2 regions of the Paenarthrobacter sp. FR1 genome follow, and region 1 is predicted to be linked to the other one. Evidence: riboswitches for the same ligand, from Rfam matches in the RefSeq annotation. Region 1 holds a riboswitch; the other holds the start of a gene.
What was found. A riboswitch is a leader RNA that binds a small molecule or an ion and turns the genes downstream of it on or off. The one in region 1 is predicted to bind thiamine pyrophosphate.
Positions count from the first base shown of each region.

Region 2: linked by a shared signal. The riboswitch ahead of thiO (glycine oxidase ThiO) and the one ahead of ACR30Z_RS16095 (ECF transporter S component) in region 1 are both predicted to bind thiamine pyrophosphate.

Region 1 is NZ_JBPFSF010000008.1:134,147-141,697, forward strand. Features, by position in the region: gene ACR30Z_RS16090 (ABC transporter ATP-binding protein) at 1-876, opposite strand, end outside; gene ACR30Z_RS16095 (ECF transporter S component) at 876-1,496, opposite strand; TPP riboswitch at 1,574-1,710, opposite strand; gene ACR30Z_RS16100 (NUDIX hydrolase) at 1,828-2,505, shown strand; gene ACR30Z_RS16105 (DUF4235 domain-containing protein) at 2,542-2,802, shown strand; gene mnhG (monovalent cation/H(+) antiporter subunit G) at 2,864-3,256, opposite strand; gene ACR30Z_RS16115 (monovalent cation/H+ antiporter complex subunit F) at 3,246-3,524, opposite strand; gene ACR30Z_RS16120 (Na+/H+ antiporter subunit E) at 3,521-4,087, opposite strand; gene ACR30Z_RS16125 (Na+/H+ antiporter subunit D) at 4,084-5,667, opposite strand; gene ACR30Z_RS16130 (Na(+)/H(+) antiporter subunit C) at 5,664-6,164, opposite strand; gene ACR30Z_RS16135 (Na+/H+ antiporter subunit A) at 6,161-7,551, opposite strand, start outside.
Region 2 is NZ_JBPFSF010000001.1:373,037-380,587, reverse strand. Features, by position in the region: gene ACR30Z_RS01720 (DEAD/DEAH box helicase) at 1-727, opposite strand, end outside; gene ACR30Z_RS01715 (RNB domain-containing ribonuclease) at 996-2,489, opposite strand; gene ACR30Z_RS01710 (TM2 domain-containing protein) at 2,599-3,549, opposite strand; gene ACR30Z_RS01705 (ferritin-like fold-containing protein) at 3,662-4,330, shown strand; gene thiE (thiamine phosphate synthase) at 4,349-5,032, opposite strand; TPP riboswitch at 5,060-5,179, shown strand; gene thiO (glycine oxidase ThiO) at 5,171-6,451, shown strand; gene thiS (sulfur carrier protein ThiS) at 6,448-6,684, shown strand; gene ACR30Z_RS01685 (thiazole synthase) at 6,688-7,485, shown strand; gene ACR30Z_RS01680 (4a-hydroxytetrahydrobiopterin dehydratase) at 7,500-7,551, shown strand, end outside.

The DNA of each region.
Region 1 (7,551 bases):
GAGGTCCTGCGCCGCAAGGAGGAGCTGGGCGGTCCGGGGTTCGTTGCGGCGGGCGCGGGTTGCCGGGACATACCCCGGAACCCAAACGCCGGCACCCATCAGCATGGTGCGGGCCTCGGATAGGACGTGGTCCGGCGGGCCGTCCAGGAGGACGCCCGGCGTACCGGCTTCTGAGCCGGTACCCGGCTGCAGGACCACGATCCTGTCCACCAGGTCCTTCCACACAGACACCCGGTGCTCCACCACCACCAACGTGGCGCCGGTCTTGTCCACGCAGCGCTTCACGGCATCGCGGACCTCCAACACCCCTGCAGGATCGAGGTTGGCCGTAGGTTCATCCAGCAGGATCAGCCCGGGCCGCATCGCCAGGATGCCGGCCAGCGCAAGGCGCTGCTTCTGCCCACCGGAGAGTGCCGCCGTCGGGTGATCCAACGCCAAGCCGCCGCCTGCTGCGGTACGCAACCCGACGTCGTCGAGCGCTTCATGGACGCGGGACCAAATCTCGTCCCGCGGTACGGCCAGGTTCTCGGCACCGAAGGCGACGTCGTCACCCACCCGCGAGAGGACCACCTGCGTTTCCGGATCCTGTTGCATCAGGCCGGCGCGGCCTCGCTGCTCGCGGGGAGTGACGCCGTCGATCAGCAGGGAGCCGGTCTCGTCAGAGTCGTCCTCCTCGTCACCCAGCACCCCGGCGAGGGCGTGCAGGAGCGTGGACTTGCCGGCGCCTGAAGGCCCCAGCAGCAGTACGCGCTCCCCGGGTTCGATCCTGAGGTCAAGGCCTTGAATGGCAGGCTTGGCCCGACCGGCGTGCCGCCAACCCCAGCCCTCGGCCGAGATGGCGGCAGGCCTGACAGCGCCGCTGTTGGTGGCGGGCATCAGCTGAAGACTGGCTCCGAAGCGGCCTTGCGGGACGCGAAGGAGCTCAGGACGCCCGTCTTGGCCAAACCGCGGGTGGCGACCCATGACAGTGCGCCTGCGATGATCGCGCCGGAGATGGTGGTGAAAGTGATGTAGGCCAGCTTGTCGATGGCTTCGTAAGCGATGTTCCAACCCCAAGGCAGGAAGGAGTCGTTGAGGCCGCAGAAAAGGCCAGCACCGGCACCGGCAAGGAGTGCCGTGGGCAGGTTGAACTTCTTGTAGCGGAACGCGGCGAAGATCAGCTCGGCGCCGAGGCCCTGGAGGATGCCCGAGATGAGCACTGTGGTGCCGTACTGCGAACCCATAATGAGCTCACCCGTGGCTGCCACGGCTTCGCAGAACAGTGCCGCACCCGGCTTGCGGATAATGAGCATGCCCAAGACCGCCGGGATCATCCAGCCACCGGCGATCAGGCCGGTGAGCGGCGGATACGTCGCGTTCATGGGAATGGATACGAGTGCGGCGCCCTGGGACCATGCCCAGAAGATCACGCCGCCGGCGATGGCGATAAGGGCCGCCACCACGATGTCTACAACACGCCAGCTATAACTGGTCTTCTTCACGTTTACCGTGGTCATTTTTCTGCCTCCTGAGGTACAGGAGGGGAAAGTGCTCCCCGGATTCCCCAGCCGGCCTGCGCCGCCCGGATCCGGACACTCTGAGAAGCTCGACTCCCTTGCGCCGGTACTAACCGGATCAGGTTCGAGGGTCTGCGGCTGTCCGCACTCTCAGCGCCCTCGCGTCTCCCGCATTCCTGCAGGATTCGACGGCGGCGCTCCCCTGTCGTTATCAATCTGCCCTGATGGGCTGGTTCAGTTTACACCTGCGCGTGTGGCCGGCGCTGGGGCCCGGTCACAATCCTGCGAGAATGGACCAGCAGATCCGACCGCAGCAAAGGGGCACATTTTCATGACGGACATTCCCGGCTCAGGACTTCCAGGAACCAAACCCGTGCCCGAACCCCGGCTTGCTGCCAGCGTCATCCTGCTTCGCGACACCGCGGACGGGCTCGAGGCCTTCGTCCAGCACAGGGTCAGCACCATGGACTTCGCTGCCGGGATGGTGGTCTTCCCCGGAGGACGGGTGGACGCCGCGGATCAATCCGGGTGGGACTACCCCACCGAACTCCTGCAGGCCCACGCGGCGGACTGGCACCAGAGCTCCATCGGCACGGATCCGGACGCTGCAGCAATGGTACTCACAGCTGCCATCCGGGAGGTCCAGGAGGAAGCCGGCCTGAGCATCGACGCCTCGGATCTCCGTCCCTGGGCCAACTGGATCACCCCTACGGACATGCCCAAGCGCTTCGATACGTATTTCTACGTCGCCAAGCCTTCGCCGGGAGCCGAGCCGCAGCACCAAACCACGGAAGCGTGGCAATCCCTATGGATGCCTGTGAACGGAATCCTGGAAGCCGAGGCTGCCGGCACCCTGCAGCTGATGCCGCCCACCTACTACCTGCTGAAGGAAATCGACGGGTTTGGTTCTGTGGAGGCGATGTGGTCCGCCGAACATGCTGTGGTCCCCGTGCTGGCACCGGAGGGTTCCATGGCTGCGTTTTTGAAGGAACGGGAAAGCCGGCGCTAGCAGTGTTCCCCCGGCCTTTACAGCTAGGCTGGGGACATGAACCTCTTCTTCAAGCTGCTGGGTGCCGGAGTAAGCCTCGGAGCAGGCTTCGTCGGAACCAAACTCGTCAACAAAGGGTGGGAAAAGGCCACTGGCAACAAGCCACCCGTAGGCAACGATGACATGGAAACAAGCCTGCGCTCGGCCCTGACCTTCGCACTGATTTCCGCGTTCGTCAGTACCCTCATCCAGGTCCTTGCCAGCCGTGGCACGCAGCGTGCCATCGCACGCTTCGCCAAATCCCAGGACATCGTCTAGGAACCATCCGGACAACAAAGCGCGGGCCACCTTGGTGGGCCCGCGCTTTTTTATGGGCGGTTCAGCGGTCGTTCGCGGGTTCCTGGCCCGCTGCTGCCCGCTGGACGACGGCCTCAAGCTCATCTTTGGTGAGCATCTCGCGGTGCCCGTGCTTGGTGCGGTAGGCAGAGCGCCCCACCATGTGCGCAGAGACGGGGGCCGTCAGCAGCTGGAAAATCCACGCCACCACCAGGACAGGCCATACCCACCACGTCCGCATCTGCAGGCCGATCGCCGCCAGCATGAGGAACAACCCCAGGACCTGCGGTTTGGTGGCGGCGTGCATGCGGCTCATGAGGTCCGGGAAGCGCAGCAGGCCCACGGCCGCGCCGAGGGACATCAGGGCACCCACCACCAAGAACACAGCGGTAACAACATCAATGACGGCGTCCACGCCGGTGGCGTCAGGACTCATTGTTCTGTTCCCTCCGCTCGGCCACGAACCGGGCAACCGTCACCGAGCCGATGAACCCAATCACCGCTAGGGCCACCAGCAGCATCAGGTTGTTGAGGTGCCGGTTCATCGCCATATCCACGGCAAGTGCGGCGCCGAGAATGGCCAGCAGCACGTCGGACGCCAGGACGCGGTCCAGCAGGGACGGTCCGATGGCGATGCGGACAATCGCGCCTGCCGCAGCCAAACTCAGGATGACAGCCGTGGCCACCAGGACGAATTCCTTCACTGCGTTGCCCCTTCCATGCCGGGACGCGCTTCAGCCCTAAGCGCCTCGACTTCTTCACGAGTACCCATGATGCGGATCAGTCCCGCTTCGATGTTCTGGGTTTCCTGCCGGATCTTGTCGATGTCGGCTTCTTCATAGATGTTCAGCGCGTGCAGGTAAAGCGTTGACGTTGAACGGTCCACTTCCACCACCAGGGAGCCGGGAATCAGGGAAATGACGTGCCCGGTGGCGGTCACCATGAGGTCCGAATGGCTCCGCAGCGGAACAGCGACGACGGCGCTGCGCACCTTCGGGCCTTTGGCCACCGCCAGGTACAGCACCACGAAGCTCGCTGCCACAACTTTGGCGAGGAACATCAGGGCAAAGGGAATGGCGCGCAGGATGTTGAACCTGCCGCTCAGTTCCACGGGTGGGAGGTAGAAGAACTTGGCCACCAGCACTGCGATCAGGGCACCAAACAGCAGGTTGCCGGGGCTGAAATCCCGCCACAGAGCGCCCCAGACAATCACCAACCAGATGAGCAGTGGCAGTTCGGTGCGGAACGAAATCGGTTTGCGGCTCATTTGGCATCACCCGTCTGCACTTCATCCGTTTGTGCAAGGGGCGGCACCTCGACGGAATCGCCCAGGACCGAATGGATATAGGCGGATCGGTCCAGCATTATGCGGGCGGAACCGTCGGCCACCTGGAAGAGCGGTCCGGCGAAGACCGTCAGGGCGACGCCAAATATGACCAGGCCGGCCGTGGAACCCACCATTGTCCGGGGCAGCACGCCGACGTTGCCGGTAGCCTTCAGCACGGGGTCGGGGAACTCGGCGTCTTCGGGCTTCCGCCAGAAGGCCCTGTTCCACACACGGGCGATCGCCAGCAGCGTCAGCAGGCTGGTGACTACGCCGCCCACCACCAGCACGATGGCCAGGGGTGTCCCCAACTCCACTCCGGCCTGCAACAGACCCAACTTGCCCAGGAACCCGGAGAAGGGCGGAATGCCGGCCAGGTTCATTGCCGGGACAAAGAACAGCAAAGCCAGAAGCGGAGACAACTTGGCCAAGCCGCCCAATCGGTCAATGGACGAGCTGCCGCCACGTCGCTCTATGAGACCCGTGACCAGGAACAGGCTGGTTTGCACGGTGATGTGGTGCGCCACGTAGAAGACGGCTGAACCCAACCCCGCCACCGAGCTCATCGCCAAACCGAACACCATGTACCCGATGTGGCTGACCAAGGTGAAGGACAGGAGACGTTTGATGTCGCTCTGGGCCAGGGCGCCCAGAATACCGACCACCATGGTAAGGAGCGCCACCACCATCAAGGGGACGTTAAGGGTGTCCCCCGGGAACAGGAGTGTCTCCGTGCGGACCATGGCATAGACGCCCACTTTGGTCAGCAGCCCGGCAAACACCGCGGTGACCGGCGCCGGCGCCGTGGGGTAGGAGTCAGGCAGCCAGAAGGACAATGGGAACACAGCGGCCTTGATGCCGAAGGCCACCAACAGCATCACGTGCAGGAGGTTCTGCGTGCCTTGGTCCAGTTCGGCGAGCTTGATGGCCAGGTCCGCCATGGTGATGGTTCCGGTGGCGCCATAGATCATGGCAATGGCTACGAGGAACAACACGGAGGACACCACGGAAACCACCACGTAGGTGACACCCGCACGAATGCGCGGACCCGTCCCTCCCAAGGTCATGAGCACGTAGCTTGCCGTCAGCAGGATTTCGAAGCCGACATAGAGGTTGAAGAGGTCGCCTGTGAGGAAGGCGTTGGACACGCCTGCCACCAGGATCAGGTAGGTGGGGTGGAAAATCGAGACCGGCGCTTCCTGGTCTCCGTCAGCCATGCCTTGGCCGGTGGCGTAGATCAGGACGGCGAGGCTCACCACGGTGGAAACCACCAGCATGAGGGAGGAGAACTGGTCCACCACCAGGACAACGCCCCACGGCGGCAACCAACCACCCAGAGTCACGGACGTGGTGCCACCGTTCCACACGGAGATCAGCAGCAGGCACTCCAGCAGGAGGGTCGCGCTCAGGATGCCGATGCTGACCATCCGCTGCGCAGAGTGGTGCCTGATGAGCAGGAACGCGAGGGCAGCACCCAGAATCGGTAGGAGGACAGCTAGCGGCGACAGGTTCGCAAGGTTCACGCGCTGCCTCCTTCCTGGGTTGATGCCGTGTTGGGGGTTTCTGTGGCTTCCGGGTGGCCGTGGTCCGAGGTGTTGGACGGTGTAATCGCGAACTCCGAGGTTTCCAGGGGCACGATCGCGTCGTCCTCCGCATCGAAGCTGGGAGTCTTGGCCACGCGGACGTCCTCAAGGTCGTCCTGGATCTCGTCCTGGCGGGCGAGGACCCAGGTGCGGTAAATGATGCCCAGCATGAACGCCGTCACCGCGAAGGAAATGACGATCGACGTCAGGATCAGTGCCTGGGGCAGGGGATCACTGTAGGCATCAGGGCCGGTTTCCTTGTCGAACAAGGGTGCTAGCCCGGCGTATCCCCCAGTGCTCAGGATCAGGATGTTGGTGGCATTGGCCAGCAACATCAATCCCAACAGCACGCGGGTCAGGCTGCGTTCCAGGATCAGGTAGATGCCGCAGGCGTACAGGACGCCCATGACGATCAGCAGGGTCAGGTTGATGCTCATGCGGTACCTTTCCCGGACGCCGCGGACTCAGCGGCCTCGCCGGCCAGCACGGAATGGTCAGCGGCGTCTTCTTCTTCTGCGAGGGGTGCGCCCTTGCCTTCAAAGTGTTCGTCGATTTCGGCACCGAGGCTGCGGAGGACGTCCAGCGCCAATCCCACCACCACGATGTAGACACCGATATCGAAGATGGTGGACGTGACGAATTTGACGTCTCCGAACACGGGCAACCAGAACTCGATGATGGCGCTCTGGAACACCTGCCCGCCCAGGAACAGCGGCACCACACCGGACGCTGCCGCCGTCGCAAGTCCCGTCCCCAGCAGCGTTCCGGCACTGACGGTCGCTGCCTCACTCAACTCAAACCGGCCGCCGGCCAAATAGCGGATGGTGAGGGCCAGGCCTGCGGTCAGGCCGCCTGCGAAACCGCCGCCAGGCAGGTTGTGCCCGGCAAGGAGCAGATAGATGGAGAAGACGATCATGGAGTGGAAGATCAGCCTGGTGACCACTTCGAAGATGATCGATCGCCGTTCGGGTGCCAGCGTGCGACCGGCCACCAGCCACGCGTCACGGCTGACGTCGGTGAACTTCTTCGCCACGGCCAGCGTGGCTCCGTCGCGGGAACCACGGTCGACGTCGGTGCGGCGCCCCACGCTGCCTTCCGGCACTGCTTCCGAGGTCTTGATGCGGTCGCCGCGGCTTCGGACGAAGATCAGGCTGGCCACGCCCGTTGCGGCAATCGCCAGTACGGAAATTTCGCCGAACGTATCCCAGGCGCGAATGTCCACGAGCGTCACGTTCACTACGTTCAGCCCGCCGCCGCCCTCGTAGGCCAAGCGCGGGAAGTCGAGTGAAATGGGGGTGGCAACGCGGGCGCCCATGGCGTAGATGGCCACGAAGATCATGGTGATGCCGAAGGCCGCGCCGATGATCACGCGGATCACCCGGAGCCTGCCACCGGTCCGGTCCCTGAGCTCAGCGGGCAGGCTGCGCATGGCGAGCACAAAGGCTACCAGCACGATGGTTTCCACGAGCATCTGCGTGAGGGCAAGGTCCGGAGCGCCCTGCAGGGCGAACATGAGCGCGATGCCGTAGCCCGTGACGGACACCATGAGGACGGCAAGGAAACGTTTGTTGGCGCGGACGGCAGCCAGCGCGCCCACCACGATTCCGGCACCGGCCACCATCTGCAGCGGGGAGTTCGGGTCGATGAAGTAGATGCCGTCCGGCAAGGGCTTGTTGGCCACGATCAAAGCGGTGGCCGGTACAGCGAAGGCGACGGTGAGGATCACTGCCAGGTAGAAGTACAGAGAACCACGCTGGGTGCGGCCGGTGACCCACACGGCTACATCGTCCAGGGCGCCAATCGTGTGTTGGTAGGCGCGGTCGC
Region 2 (7,551 bases), on a different contig from region 1:
TCATGTAGCGGCGGGCCATGGCGATGACCGGGCCGGGCATCGTTGCCGAGAAGAGCAGCGTCTGCCGAACAGCAGGGGTACCGGCGATCAAGGTCTCGACGTCCGGGAGGAAGCCAAGGTCCAACATTTCATCGGCCTCATCAAGAATCACCATCTTGACGTTTTTCAGGCTCAGGTGCTTCTGCTTGTAGAGGTCGATCAGTCGGCCAGGGGTGCCGACCACAATTTCGACGCCCTTTTGCAGGGCATCAATCTGGGGCTCGTAGGCACGGCCGCCATAGATGGTGGCGATCCGGGCATTGCGCTTGCGCGAGGCGGTCTGGAGGTCGTTGGCCACCTGGACGGCAAGTTCACGCGTCGGGACAATGACCAGGGCCTGGGGTGCGCCGGGAACAGCGAGCTTGGCGTAACCGGCGTCGTCACGGCCAGCGACACGCTGCAAGGCGGGAATGCCGAAGCCCAGCGTCTTGCCGGTACCCGTCTTGGCCTGGCCGATGATGTCGTGCCCGCTGAGGGCGACCGGCAGCGTCATGGCCTGGATGGGGAAGGGGTGCGTGATTCCGGCGTCGGCCAAGGACTCCACGATGTCGGCGCGGACGTTGTAGTCGGCGAACGACTTTTCTTCGATCTCGTGGGGCGTCTCATCCGAGATGATCGTTTCCTCGGGTTCGATGGTTTCTGTTCCGGTGGAGTCGGTCAGGACTTCATGGGTATGCAATTCACTCACAGGGAGTTTCCTTATTCATTTGGGCATTGGCGCTGCATGCTCAACGGGGGCGGCGGAGCCGTACCGGAGCACGAACGGGCGCGCAAGCAAGTCCAGTGGAAGCCGATCGCGGGCTATCTAAGTACTGGCACTGGTGACCAGTTGGTACATCTCAAGATCGCGTAGGGGCGGGCTTGTTGAGTTCAAAAATTAACTGAATCAACGACCGGGCATCCATTACTACAGGCCCAGTCTATCCTCTGGGAGCCCTAAAGCCCGGATCGCGTGTTTAAAGGGGTCTCGCCAATAGTTCGAACCTGATCTCCCGGCTGGCGATGTCGGCCTTCAGGAGACGTACCCTGACCTGGGTCCCGGACTCCAGTTCGCCGTCACAGCGGGCCGTGACGGCCGGCTCGGCAATCTGGACAACGCCGTAAGGGCCATTGCCGTTCCCATTACTCCTGCCGTTGCCGTTTCCGTTGCCATTGGAAGGCTTCGATCCGGAAATCACCACAGCATCAAACTCCTGGCCAATATGGTTGGCGACGAGCGCCGCTTCCACGGTATCCAGGGCTGCGCGCTCAAGGCGTCCGGCCAGCTGGTCCGAACCCGCCATGATGTCGGGCAATGTCGGCAGGGCATCACGCGCCCACGCGGGGATGTCATGGTTGTTGCTGAGGGCTTCACAGATCACCAGGACGAACCGGTCAATCAGGCGGCGCAGGGGAGCTGTGGTGTGGGCGTAGGGTGCGCCGATGGCTGCCTGGACGATTGTGTCAGGCACCTCGCCGTCAAAGGGCGTGTAGCCGGCACCTCGGAAGAGGGTCCCAGCCGAATGCAGGATGGCCAGTTGCTTGGGATCGGAGGCATCCAAGGTCCGCAAATACTCGCCATACGTGACTTGTCCGTCCCACGGTTTGCCGAGGGCGGTGGTTTGCCGTTTGAAGTGCTGCAACGAACGCTCGTCAGGTGCGGGCATGGTGCGCAGGATGCCCACTTTGCCATCAAGCATCAGCCGGGCTGCGGCCATCCCGGTCATGAGGGAGATCTGTGCGTTCCAATCCTCTACGGGCAGCGAGGGAGCCGCGGCGATCCTGTACCCGCCGCCGTCGGTCGCTTGGACTATCTCTTGTTCCGGCATGTTGAGGCTCGCGCCACCACGGAGCCGTTCCAGTTCGACCCGCTTCAGCCCCACTTCCTTGAGAAGCGCCAGGACGGGCGGGGCCGAGCCGTCGTCGATCTGCTGTTGGGCGCCTTTGTAGCTGAGCTTGGCACGGCTTCGGACCGTGGCACGTGCCACGGAAACGGTGACAACCTCCGCGTCGGTGTCCAGGTCAAAATTCCACACGAAGGCGCTGCAGTCCTGATCCGGCAGCAGGCTGCCGGCATTCTCGCTGATTACCTCCGGGTGCAGCGGGATTCGGCCATCGGGGGCGTAGAACGTCTGCCCCCGCTGTCGGGTTTCGGCGTCCAGGGCGCCGCCCGGAGCCACGAAGGAAGGCACGTCGGCGATGGCGTAGAGAACCTTGTAGCCGTCGCCTGCGCGGTCTATGAAGAGGGCTTGGTCCAGGTCCGTGGAAGTCGCAGGGTCGATGGTCACGAACGGAATGTCGCGCAGGTCCCGGTCAGGGAGCTCAAGGGTGTCCACGGCTTCCTGGGCTTCCGCGACTGCCTCCGCTGGGTAGGCTCCAGGCAGCTCCAGCTCCGTCCTTAGCGCGGCAAGGGCCGCCGCGAGCTGGTCCGTTGAGTCGTCGACGTTGGGAGCTATCCGATGATGTGACACGAAAATCAGGTTAGCCCTAAACACACGGATAGTCTTGGACGCCCTCACGCAAATGCCCGCTGTCCAAAGGACAACGGGCATTCGAAGCGCAGTGAATCCGGAGGAGCTGCTAGCTGGCCGGCGTCAGCGTGACCGTGGCAGCCTTATCGCCGAAGTCGTCGTTGACCACCACCGAGGTGGGGCCTCTCTTGATGTCGAAGGCGATGACGCCCTGACGGACTTGTCCGGGTCCGACTTCCTCGGAAGGCAGGCTCCCCATGGCTTCCTCAAGGTAGATCTGCTCTCCCTTGTTGCCGTCAGCGTCGAAGACCTCGAAGTTTGTCGGAGCCGAAAGGCTGGTTCCCGTGACCGTTTCCCACGAAACCTCCATCAGGAGGAACCCTCCGTTTTTCGGCTTCATGTAGGACATGTCGGGAATCTCGGTGGTGTACCCGGAGTTGACGATGCTGACTTTCACCGTGTTGCCGTCGGAGACGGTGACCATGAAGGAGTTGGCGTCAGTGACAGGCCCCGGCGACGGCAGAGGCGCTTCCTGGGAAGTCGAGGGGAGGGCCGGGACAGGCGTGGTACCTCCCTGGACTGCAGCCGCGACGAGCGTCAAAGACACCACCGTGGACACGATTCCAATGATGAGCCCGGCGAACCATACGACGATCGTGATGATCCAGGCCTTCTTCTTGTTCTCCGGATACCCCGCCAGCGGACGGCCTTGCTTATCGCGTGCATTTCCTGTGAGCGTGATGATGAGGTCCACGATGGACCAGATGCCCAAGCCGCCCGCCGTGAGCAACTTCGCAATGCCGGTACCGATCTTGCCCAAGTAGAAGCGGTCCACGCCGAGTCCACCCAAGAGCAGGGAGAGAATCCAGGTAACCAGGAAGGACTTGGCGGGACCACCAAACCCTGGAGCCCCGTACTGTGCTGAACCCGGGCCGGGTTGGAAATCGTTCTGCGGCCCGGCCTGGTACTGGCCTCCGTAGCCGACGGGCGCGGTGGGGATCTGCGGAACTCCTGCTCCGGCATCGTTCTGGGGCGAGGGCGGGTAGCTCGGGTGACTCATTAATGATCCTTCAGTGGGGTGGGTACGAGGTGAGGGCAGGGGCACGTTTGGGACGCCTCGCTGCCAACTCACTTCGAGCCAGCCTAGTAGGCCTCAGGGTTAGTCTTGGACCATGGGCACTTCACCGGACCCACCCGCCTCGGCCGATCAACTCGCAGCAGAGCTCTTCGGAGCCATGGCATATGGCGAGTTGTCCGCATTCGGGCGGCTCTCGTTCGATTCCCGCTACGCGCCCACACTCCATGACCGGTCGGTACTGGCCAAGATAGCCGTGGGTGCCTACGGAAACTTCGCCCTCCTCAGCGATCGACTCTCCGAAATGGGGATCGATCCCGAGGAGGCCATGCTGCCCTTCCAGCGGTCCTTTGACCATTTCCACGAGCGCACCAAACCGGGGGACTGGTTCGAATCCGTGATGAAGGCCTACGTCATCGATACCGTTTCCTCGGACTTCTACCGTGCTGTTGCAGGGTTCCTCGATGCCGGGACGCAGCAGTTCGTTGAGCGGGTGGCATCTCCCGACCAAGCCACCGAAGTCCTCCGCGTCCTGTTGAGGCGGGCGTTGGCCGATGACCCGAGGCTGGCCTCCCGGCTGGCGTTATGGGGCCGCCGGTTGGTAGGCGAAGCCCTGACGCAGGCACAACGCGTGGGAATGGAACACCCCAGGGTGGGGCCAACGTTGAAGAACGGCGGCGACGCCCGGGCCGCGGTGAGGAAACTGACCGGCGAGCTCGCCGAAAGGCACGCGCGCCGAATGACGGAACTCGGACTGACCGCCTGACTGCCCGCCGCGTTGGCGCTACCCGGCGTCCAGGGCTTCGAGCAGCGACTTGGCTGCCGCCGTCGGGTCTTCCGCCTCGGTGATGGCGCGCACGACGACGATCCGGCTGGCTCCTGCGGCCACCACTTGTTCCACGTTGTTGAGGTCGATGCCCCCGATGGCGAACCACGGCAGCTCGACGGCGACCTGGGTGGTTTCGTCTGCGCGCTTGGTGGCTTCTGCGGCATATGTGACCAAGTCCAGCCCCACTGCTGTCCGGCCCGGTTTGGTGGGTGTTGCCCAGACCGGACCAACGCAGAAATAGTCCAAGCCGTCGTTCCCGGGGGAGGCCGTGATTGCCGCATTCACCTGCTCCGGAGTGTGGGTGGAAAGGCCGATCACTGCGGGCTTGGGAAGGAAGGTGCGGGCAACCTTCAACGGAAGGTCCTTTTGCCCGATGTGGAACACGGGAGCCGCGGAAACACTGGCAACATCGGCGCGGTCGTTGACGGCCCAGAGTCGTCCGTGCCGCTGCGCAACGCTGCGCAGGACGGCCAGTATTTCCAGTTCCTCGGCCGCTTCGATGGTCTTGTCGCGGAGCTGGATGATATCCACTCCGCCGGCAAACGCGGCGTCGACGAAGTCTTCAAAATCGCCCTGCCGTTTGCGTGCATCCGTGCACAGATAGAGGCGGGCTGAGGCGAGGGATTCAGGCTGGGTCATGGAATCCAGAGTAGTTCCTCTAAACTGGGCACGTACTGCGGGAGCCGCGACCTTCGTCATATGACTGTCCGGCTGAGAGGGCTTCAGCGCCGACCGCTTGACCTGATCCGGCTAGTACCGGCGTAGGGAAGGAACCGAATGGCAGAATCCCGCCACGCTCCAGGCAACACATCGACAGTTCGCGCGGACGTCGCCGTCATCGGCGGAGGCATCATCGGCCTGGGGATAGCCCACGAGGTCCGTCGGCAGGGCCGCTCAGTGGCGCTCATCGACCCAGCCCCGGCATCCGGCGCCACGTTCGCCGCCGCCGGAATGCTTGCACCGGTCAGCGAATTGCACTACCAGGAGGAAGACCTTCTGGAGCTCATGCTCGAGTCTTCCCGTCTGTGGCCGGCTTTCGTGGGCGGCCTTCCCCGAGCCGGGGAAGGCACCGGATACTGTACGACGCCGACCCTCGCCGTGGGTGCCGACGCCGCCGACCGTCGCGCGCTCGCCGATCTGCGGTTGGTGCAGCTCGCCGCTGGTTTGGACGTCGAGCCGCTGGCATTGCGGGCGGCACGGGAACGCGAGCCCCTGCTCAGCCCCCAAATTTCCTGCGCCTTCGACATTCCAGCCGACCACCAAGTGGATCCCCGGAAACTGGCAAACTGTCTGCTGGCGGGGTTGGCCGCCCATTCGCCCGGCGACGACACCTGGGTGGCCGGTGCCGACCATGGATTCGCCGTAGCCGACTCCGCGCGCGGAGTGCTGTGGAATGGGAACCGGGTTTGCGGAGTGGAACTCGAAGCCGGAGGCACAGTCCTCGCGGGTGAGACAGTGGTGGCCAACGGACTGGGTGCTGCGCACTTGCTCGGCCTCCCCGAGGCCACGGGCCTCCCGGTGCGGCCGGTCTACGGCGACATCCTCAGGCTTCGAGTCCCGGCGCACCTCCAGCCGTTGGTGACAGCTACCGTCCGGGGCATGGTCCGCGGGGTGCCCGTGTATATAGTCCCCAGGGACGACGGAACCGTCGTTATTGGAGCGACCCAGCGCGAGGATGCCCTGTCGGCGACGTCCAACGCAGTCTCCGCCGGCGGTGTCTACCAGCTCCTGCGGGACGCCCAGGTCCTGGTTCCGGCAGTGGCTGAGCTCGAATTGCTCGAGGCCACGGCCCGTGCCCGGCCAGGCACCCCGGACAACGCTCCACTGCTCGGTCGCGTGGCCGATTCACGCGGGGACATCGCGGGGCTGGTCATAGCCACAGGCTTCTTCCGTCACGGTGTTCTCCTCACGCCTGTAGCCGCCAGGATTGTCGGCGAACTGATCGGCGGTTCGTCGGACTCCCGGTGGTCCCGCTTCCGGCCGGACCGTTTCGCGACCAACTTCCCGGAACCCCACACAACCACGCCAGCAGCCGCTCCCAGCAAGGAACCAGTATGAACATCAAACTCAACGGCGCCCACCATACAGTGGCGGACGACGCCTCGGTCAGCACCCTGGTCAGCTCCATCACCGGCCGGGTCCTGGACCACAAGGGACAGGCAGCCGACGGCGGAAAGCTGGGTGTCGCCGTCGCGCGTAATTCCGAAGTTGTGCCGCGCAGCCAATGGTCGGCGACGACGCTCGCCGACGGAGACGAACTCGAACTCGTAACCGCAGTCCAAGGAGGCTGAACCATGACCACAGCAAGTACTGAAATCCGCACAGACGCCTTGGTGATTGACGGCGTCGAATTCGGCTCCCGCCTGATCATGGGCACGGGAGGGGCGCCCAGCCTGGACGGCCTCGGAGCCGCCCTCCTGGCATCGGGGACGGAGCTCACCACAGTCGCCATGCGGCGTTATTCGCCGGCTGAGGCCGGCTCGCTGTTCCAGCTCTTGGTGGACAACGACATCCGGGTGCTGCCCAACACGGCTGGCTGCTTCACGGCCAAAGATGCCGTCATGACGGCGGAACTGGCACGTGAGGCACTGGAAACCGATTGGGTGAAGCTGGAAGTCATCGCGGACGAGCACACGCTTCTTCCTGACGCCGTTGAACTGGTGGACGCCACCGAGCAACTGGTGAACCGCGGCTTCAAAGTCTTCGCCTACACCAATGACGACCCCGTCCTGGCGCTGCGGCTGGAAAACCTTGGCGCCACAGCCGTCATGCCGCTCGGCTCGCCCATTGGAACCGGCTTGGGCATCCTGAATCCGCACAACATCGACCTCATCGTGTCACGGGCCTCCGTGCCGGTGGTTCTCGACGCCGGAATTGGAACCGCTTCGGACGCAGCGCTTGCCATGGAACTGGGCTGTGACGCCGTCCTGCTGGCCACAGCCGTTACCCGTGCGCAGAACCCCGTGCAGATGGGCGAAGCCTTCAAACACGCTGTCATCGCCGGTAGGCTGGCCAAACGGGCAGGCCGGATTCCGCGGCGGGAGCACGCACTCGCGTCCTCGGCCATGGAAGGCCGGGCGGAGTTCCTCTAGCCGAAGGAGCAATCATGGCCGACCAGGCAGACCACCTGACTCAAGCCGCGGTCGACGCCGCCCTCA